Regions from separate parts of the Pseudoalteromonas xiamenensis genome, predicted to be linked through region 1. Evidence: riboswitches for the same ligand, from Rfam matches in the RefSeq annotation. Region 1 holds a riboswitch; the other holds the start of a gene.
The links. Region 1 has a riboswitch for cobalamin ahead of NI389_RS13360 (ABC transporter ATP-binding protein). Riboswitches for the same ligand answer to the same signal wherever they lie in the genome.
Positions count from the first base shown of each region.

Region 1 (4,111 bases):
GCGATAACGCTTCTGCAATGAGCTTTTGCTTTTTCGTTACAATCTCTTCGCTTACACCAGTCCCCTTACCGACCGTTTCTTTAGGTGAAAGCAACGATATCGCGGAAAATATTGCCGAAGCAGATGTCGTGTTGCCGATGCCCATTTCACCAAACGCAAAGACCTTCGTCCCTTTCTCAAGCATGTTATTGATAAGAGCGTTGGCCAAGTCAAAACCACGATCAAGCGTCTCGCGATCCATGGCAGGCGCACGATGAAAAGCATTTGTTGAAGTACCTAAACGTTGAGAAATTACATTTAGTTCAGACTCTGGCTTTACCAATATACCGCAATCCACAACGCTGAGTTGCCAGCCTAAGGTTTGGCACAATGCGTTGATTGCCGCACCACCGTTTGCAAAGTTAGCGACCATTTGACCCGTTACTTCACTTGGTGCAATCGACACTCCTTCGGCCGCGATACCATGATCCCCCGCAAAGATAAGCATTTGCGGTTTACCAAGTTCGATTTGATTGTACTCAGAACGCGTTAAAATAAGTGCTAACTGCAAAGCCAACGGTTCGAGCAGTCCAAGAGCGCCTAACGGTTTGGTTTTATTGTCGATCCGAGCCTGGCACACCCGTTTAAGCTTTGTGTTAAGTGGCGGGATATCAAAAAGTGTATTCAATGTCATAAAGCGCGAGTCCGGCTGCGGAGCAGCAAAAGGATAAGGAAGAATAAACTGCCAATGGAAGCGGTGATGACGCCAACAGGTAGCTCCTGATTGTCCAGAAGTGAACGCGCGACAATGTCGACCCAGAGCATAAACAAACCACCCGTTAAAAACGTCGCGAGTAGACCCGACACTTTGGCTTGCGAAATAAAAAATCGCACAATGTGTGGGATCATCAAACCGACAAAACCAACACCTCCGCAACTTGCTACAAGCACTGCGGTAATCAGTGAGCTGATTAATAACATCGCCACACGCAGTCGACCCGCATTTACACCAACCGTAGTAGCTGATTCATCACCGAGTAGCAATGCATTCAATGAACGACGATAAAGCAGCAAAATGGCACACGCACTCAGCACTACCGTAACTGGCAACCATAACCACTGCCAATCGGCTCGACCAAAGCTACCTAAGTTCCAAAAAAGAATCGCACTGATGGCTTCTGGATCAGTCCAATACAGCAATAGACTCGTGAGCGCACTGAATAAGAAGGACAATGCGACTCCCGCTAGTAGCAACACTTCAACTTGGGAACTTCTCACGCTTAATGCCAGTGCTATCAACAAACTGACCGCCAGCGTACTACCTAAAAAGGCCGCTCCCGCAATGACCAATCCAGCTTGAATGCCTGTAAGTGAAAAGAGCAAGACCACCCCAAACGAGGCGCCTGAAGAAATACCAAACAGATAGGGGTCAGCAAGTGGATTTCGAGTAACGGTTTGCAGTATGACTCCCGCCAGAGAAAGTCCAGCTCCCGCGGTAAACGCTAAAATGGCCCGAGGAAGTCTGAGCTCAATCACAATTTTTTGCATTAAATTACTTGGCTCAGCGTTAATCAACGCCTGTAATACATCAGCCAACGACACCGTTACCGCCCCTAACATCATCGATGTCATAAAACTGCCAAGCACCGCCAAGAACAAGATGCTCACGACCAAACTTTGTTTCATCGCATTATTCGGCATCTCAAATATACCCATAGTGATAACGAATATGAGGAATGGCTTTTGAACCGGAGTGAAGAATATCGACCTCTGCACAGACGCCAAAAACTGCGCTTAGAAGTTCATTTGTCAATACATCAATGGGACAACCGTTAGCAATTAACTCGCCTGATTTAAGCACCAAAATACGCTCACAAAGCGCACCGGCAAGGTTTAAGTCGTGGAATGAGGCTATCACGGTGACGTTCATTGCCTTTGCGAGCTCCATAATTTGAATCTGATATTTAACGTCCAAGTGACTTGTTGGCTCGTCCATTATCAGTAACTCAGGCTGCTGGACCATCGCTTTGGCTATCATCACTCGCTGTCGCTCTCCTCCTGATAAACTGGAATAGGACTGTGAGGCCTTGAGAGCCAAACCAACCGCATTCAGTGACTGCATGACCTTCGCTCTATCATCAGAGGTATAGTTTGAAAAAAGCGGTTTATGCGGTGTTAACCCCATTAAAATGACATCGACAACGGCGAGATTAAAGTCATTTCCGACTTCCTGTAGAACGACAGCAACTTGCTTCGCGTACTGCTTTAGAGACACCACTTCAATCGGTTTCCCTTGGAACAGCAAATTACCCGACGATGGTTGGAAATAACGATATAAGCAACGCAATAGCGTCGATTTACCAGCACCGTTAGGGCCAATCAATCCAACAAACTCTCCGCGAGAAATAGAAAAAGAGACGTCGTTGATAAGGGACTTATTCCCTTTTTCGACGCAAAGATGATCAATCTGAATGAGCGTGTCTGAACAAGCTAAATTTGCCATAGTGCCTCTGAATTTTGGGCACCGCAAAGCCACTCTATTGAGCGCTTTGACCTGAGTGCGCCCGCTCAAGTACTCGTATTAGCCTTGGTATCTGACTTATTCGCGGCAATGCTTAGCATCCTTTGCAACAACCTTGTGATATCGACAAGGTCATGTTGACTAGACGCAAAACTGATACCGCGTGAAGGCACGCCTTCAATTACAGTTGCGGGGACAGTGAAGGATTCGCACCTTCTTCCCAATATCTGCTAATACGCAATAATTCCGCTATTATGAAGTCTAGACGTCTAAAATACAACTTTTGGCCAACGTACACCTTGATCGTCAATAAACACGTCTAGACTAAATCCAGTTAAGTAATTAAATTCAATCGCTGCCAGCTGTGTCCCTGAGGGTTCTTCAATTCCAAGCACATGAAAATAAACGAACTTTAAAACGCCTGCATGACTAATTACCAGCACGTTTTCCTCGGCCTTGCTCGTATTCAAAAGTCGTTTTAAAAATCCATGACAGCGTGTCGCAAAGTCTGTCATCGTTTCGCCGTCAGGCGGCGTTACAGACCAAGGATCAGACCAAAATTGTCCAATCTGGGCGGCGTGCCTCCAAAGCCATTCGTATGTTTTCCCATCCCAATGACCAAAATCACATTCAACAATCGCACTGTCGAGCACCACATCACCAGATACATTGAGCGCATCCAACGTTTGCTGAGTACGCTCCAAAGGCGAAACATAAATTGTGTCGAACCGGCTTCCTATCAGGGATTTGGCATAGCGGCTCAATGCCACAGGGTACTGCAGGTGAGCGTCAGTTCGCCCTAATAGCACACCTTTTGTTGTAGGTTGCGCATGGCGAATAAAATGCAATTTCATACTCGGTTCCTTTTGCCTGCACAGTCACAACGGTGCTTTTGTTAAGAAGATAACGAGCATAAAAAATGCGAGCCTTGCCCGCATTTTTTAATCAATATTCGTATCACAGAATTTGGTTGTCTTTCCAAACTTGCTCTCTCGCTAAGCGCTTTTTGCGTTTATCACATGGGTCATCGCAATCGCACACTTTATCAATACCCATTGAACCTAAACCACCACAGCTGCTTGCCATCGACTTTTTCTGAACCAGAACACCGACTGCCATAGCGAGTACAATTAGAATTAATAAACCAAAAGTAAGAAGAATCAACGACATTGCTTTAACCCTTAAAATCGAAGCCTGACCGCAAAGTCAGGCTGGCAACGGACCGCGCTATTATAGCGCGCTTAAACCTTGCTCACAAATATGGTTTAAAGGCTGTACTAGACCAAGTTTGAATACCACTTGGTGTTTTACTCATAAGATAAACCGGTAAATGATGCTCTTCTGCGTAAGCTTGTGCTTTATCCATCCCCATTACCGTCAACGCTGTTGCGAGACCATCAGCGGTCATTGCCGAAGGATGTAGAACTGTGACAGAAACGAGATCATGCTTGATAGGCATACCTGTTACGGGGTCGATTAAATGCGTATAAATCTCGCCATCCATTTCGTAGAAAATACGGTAATCACCCGAAGTTGCGATACCGTTGGTACCCGGTTCTAACACACGATGTACTTGACGCTGCCCCATAGGTGCATCAGGTTGCTCAATCG
Region 1 covers NZ_CP099917.1:2,881,212-2,885,322, reverse strand. The annotation lists gene cobT (nicotinate-nucleotide--dimethylbenzimidazole phosphoribosyltransferase) at 1-673, opposite strand, end outside; gene NI389_RS13365 (FecCD family ABC transporter permease) at 670-1,680, opposite strand; gene NI389_RS13360 (ABC transporter ATP-binding protein) at 1,682-2,482, opposite strand; cobalamin riboswitch at 2,550-2,746, opposite strand; gene NI389_RS13355 (histidine phosphatase family protein) at 2,770-3,354, opposite strand; gene nqrM ((Na+)-NQR maturation NqrM) at 3,458-3,670, opposite strand; gene NI389_RS13345 (FAD:protein FMN transferase) at 3,753-4,111, opposite strand, start outside.

Region 2 (4,111 bases), 970 kb from region 1:
CCCCTTGGTTTGGTTGGCGCGATGTTTGGACTATTTATCACCGACAATACCATCAATATTTATAGCCAAATCGGTATTGTAATGTTGATAGGTTTAAGCGCCAAAAATGGCATTCTTATCGTTGAATTCTCCAACCAATTGCGTGACCGTGGTGTAGAATTTAAAGAAGCGGTGATCCGTGCCTCAAAGCAACGTTTACGTCCAATAATCATGACCTCGTTAACGACGGTTATGAGTGCAATTCCGCTGGTATTGGCAACAGGTCCTGGTGCAGAGAGTCGTGCGGTTATCGGGGTCGTGGTTTTCGCAGGGGTCAGCGTTGCGACATTACTTACGCTATTTGTCGTCCCAACCGCTTATCTTGCGCTCGCGCGAAGAACACAATCGCCTGAGTTCCTTGCAAAACGACTCGACGAGCAAAATACCCAACATCCTCTGAAGTAAGGAGAAAGTTAAGATGCAAGTTGCAACGTTTGGCGGTGGTTGTTTTTGGTGTATTGACGCGGCCTTTCGCCGTGTCAATGGGGTTTCACACGTTGAATCCGGCTACATGGGCGGGCACATCGACAACCCGACCTATCGCGCAGTTTGTTCTGGTTTAACGGGCCATGCCGAAGTGGTACAAATCACGTTTGATGAACGTGTTGTGTCATTCGAAACACTGTTGGAGATGCTGTTTGTATTGCATGACCCAACCCAACTCAATCGTCAGGGCAACGATGTTGGTACACAATATCGAAGTGTGGTGTTTTATCACACCAATGAACAGAAATCACAAACCCAACAATTCATTGAACGAGTTGTGCCGCATTTCTCAGAACTCATTGTTACTGAAGTGAGCGAAGCAAGCGTCTTTTACTCGGCGGAAACTTACCATCAAGACTATTACAATTTGAATCCCGAACAAGGATATTGCAGTGTGCTTATTGCACCTAAACTAGCGAAGTTTTCGCAGCATTTTGCAGAGTTGCTCAACGACTAATTGCATAAAGAAAGAGGCACTCGGGTTGCCTCTTTCTTTTCTTCTCAAGCTAAAACCGATTTAGAATTTTGCATGTAAATTCAGGTAGAATCGACGCTCAGCCGTGTTGTAATAAAACACGCTACTGTCAGCAACACCCGCATCTACCGCGTTGTAGTCCCTATCAAACACGTTTTCGATACGCGCGATCAACGAAACTTCATCCGTAAATGTGTAGTTTGCAACTAAGTTAAAAAGCGTATACGACGGTAACGGTGTGTACTTACCTAAACGGTCACTGCGATATTGCACTTCTGTCGCAACTTCCAACGCATCAAATTGTTCAGCTACACGCCAGTTCAATGTGTTTTTGGACACGTAGGTCAGTTCGCTGTTTGTTTGTTCGTCTTTTGCATCTAAGTACGTGTAGTTCCAAGATGAATCAAGTCCCAACAGAGTATGAGTGACACTCACTTCAATACCCTGATGGCGGGCTTCATTAATATTTGCAGGCTGCCATTTACCTTGAGCATTTGGAGCCCAAGCAATTTTGTTGTCGAATACGGTTTTGAAAATAGCCGTCTCAAAGCTCACGTTTTGCGTAAAGCCTTTTATACCAAGTTCTTGGTGACGTGACTTCTCAGGCTCCAGTGCTGCATTACCCGAATTTGGGAAATACAAATCGTTGAAGGTTGGCGCTTTGAAGCCGGTACTTTGTGATACATGGAGCGTCAAGTTTTTACGAATATCGTAGCCCGCCCCAATACTGTACGTTACTTCACTGCCAAACTGATCATCGGATTCACGACGCACAAATCCTTCGGCTTGGATAGCGTTCCGTGCGTATGTTGCGCCCATGAACCAAGCAGATGTCGAACGGGAATTTAAGTCATAAATTGTAGAACTGCCCGAAACATCTTCTTTATTGTGCGTAAAGCCTGCTAATGCGGTCACAGAATCCAGTGCAAACCACGTTACTTTCGCTTCTTTCGTGGTTCGTGTGGTATCAAAAGTGCTAACAAACCCTTCGCTTATATCGTCCGATTCATCTGATGCGCGACTGATATCCAACGCGAGGCTGACATTATCAATGCGTTTATTCCAACCCAATGACAGCAAATCATTTTTGAATTCACTACGGTAATCGGTTGCGTTAATACCACCCCACGCACTGTCATAATCGACTTCACCTTGGTTATGTTGAATTTTCGCCGATACCTGACCTAAGCCTTCGTCTTGGTATGACGCTGCAAGCCCAACATTGACATTGTGGTAGCCATCATTATCAAATTGGAGCGTCTGCATTACATCAAAACCGTCGGTTTTCTCAAAACTCGCATTAAGGTTAAGATCCCAGCCACCTTTTTGTGTACCAGCAGCCAGTTCAGCAACGTGATAACTGTCCGAGCCAACTCCGACTGTAATTTCTGTCGCGGTTGTTTGGCGTGTAATGATATTAATCACACCCGCTAATGCATCCGAGCCATACACAGCGGCACGAGAGCCTTTGACCACCTCAATTCTTTCGATGCTACTAAGCGCAATATTGGCTATTGATTTGTAACCGAGCGTTGCGGAACCGACGCGCACACCGTCGATAAGTACGAGTGTGTGACGTGTGTTCGAGCCGCGAAGTGACAACCCAGTATTTTGACCAAGTCCACCATTACGATTAATTTGGAAACCAGCTTGTTGTGACAGCAATGCTGCAACATCATTCACACCGCTTTTTTCAATATCAGCGCGCTCGATAACAATCACAGAAGCCGCTACATCCGCGACTTTTTGCTCTAATTTATTTGCTGTAACCGTTATGCGCTCAACATTGTTTGCTAGAGACGATGTGGAATAAAGTGACGAAGACGCAGCAATTGCAACGCCAAGCAATGATAGTTTGTACATGATGTCCCCTGACCTGCGCCCACCGCACAAGTTGTAAGTAAGAAAGCTCCAAGGCCGGTCTCCGGACTTACACAACTGTGTTTACCGTTGCGGGGGCAGTGTTGGATTAGGCTTGCATCTTGCGAACCGCACCAAGCTTCCCGATTATCTTGCCAGTCTGTTGTCCAAAACAACGACTATCAAGCACCTTGAAAAGAGGCGCTATTGTCCAAATTTGGCAGTCAAATGTCAATGGACGTCTAGAAAGCCAAGAAGAGAAGAAACATAAAGTGATGCAGGAAGCAGCGGACACTGCTTCCGATGGACAGAATTAATCGCGGAAGTTTTTGAACTGGAATGGTTGGCCGAGTTCTGCACCACGGATGAGTTGCATCACTTCTTGAAGATCGTCACGGTTTTTACCCGTTACACGTACTTCTTCGCCCTGAACACTCGACTGCACTTTAATTTTTGATTCTTTGATAAGTTTGGTAATTTTCTTCGCCATATCCTTATCAATACCTTGTTTTAAGCCTACTTTGCGAGAAAACGTTTTGCCTGAATGCACAACGTCTTGCAACTCAAGGCATGAAACATCTAAGCCGCGCTTAGCCGCTTTGCTAACTAAAATATCAAACAGTTGCATTAATTGGTGTTCCGCTTCACCCTTTAACACGACCAGTTTGTCATCTAATTCAATCGACGCATTTACACCACGAAAATCCCAACGCGTTTCTAATTCACGAGCAGCATTATCGACAGCGTTCTTTGCTTCTGTCATTTCAATTTCTGACACGATGTCAAATGATGGCATAATTTTCTCCTAAAATTGATTACGATTAGTATACCAGCCCTCGTTATCAGAAGGAAAATTTCAGCATGATTGTGCACAAACAAAACTCAAAATAAGCACATGGAAACTCAAAGAATAGACCAGAATATTCATGTTACGTCCACCTTTCGATGATATACTCGAGGCAATAATAAAGTCGTAGTAGGAATTAACGTGACAAGGCGTGTTTACCAATTTCTTTTCTTAGCGAGTCTCATTATTTGTACCGCATTGTTCATCAAAGAGGTAAAAACGAATCTCGTACTGTTCGCACATGTCGATAAGGTTGTACATTTTGTTATCTTCCTTGGCTTGGCGTTTATCCTTCACCATGCCTTTAGACTTCCCGTGTGGCTGCATTTAGTGCTCCTTGCATTTTATGGGGCAAGTATTGAAGTGTTGCAATCCTTTGTTCCTTACCGCCAAGCCTCGTTTGC
Region 2 covers NZ_CP099917.1:1,906,282-1,910,392, forward strand. The annotation lists gene NI389_RS08825 (efflux RND transporter permease subunit) at 1-444, shown strand, start outside; gene msrA (peptide-methionine (S)-S-oxide reductase MsrA) at 458-982, shown strand; gene NI389_RS08835 (TonB-dependent receptor domain-containing protein) at 1,043-2,863, opposite strand; cobalamin riboswitch at 2,899-3,069, opposite strand; gene NI389_RS08840 (YajQ family cyclic di-GMP-binding protein) at 3,174-3,656, opposite strand; gene NI389_RS08845 (VanZ family protein) at 3,849-4,111, shown strand, end outside.
Region 2: it holds a riboswitch for cobalamin, as region 1 does, so the genes downstream of both, NI389_RS08835 (TonB-dependent receptor domain-containing protein) here and NI389_RS13360 (ABC transporter ATP-binding protein) in region 1, are expected to answer to the same signal.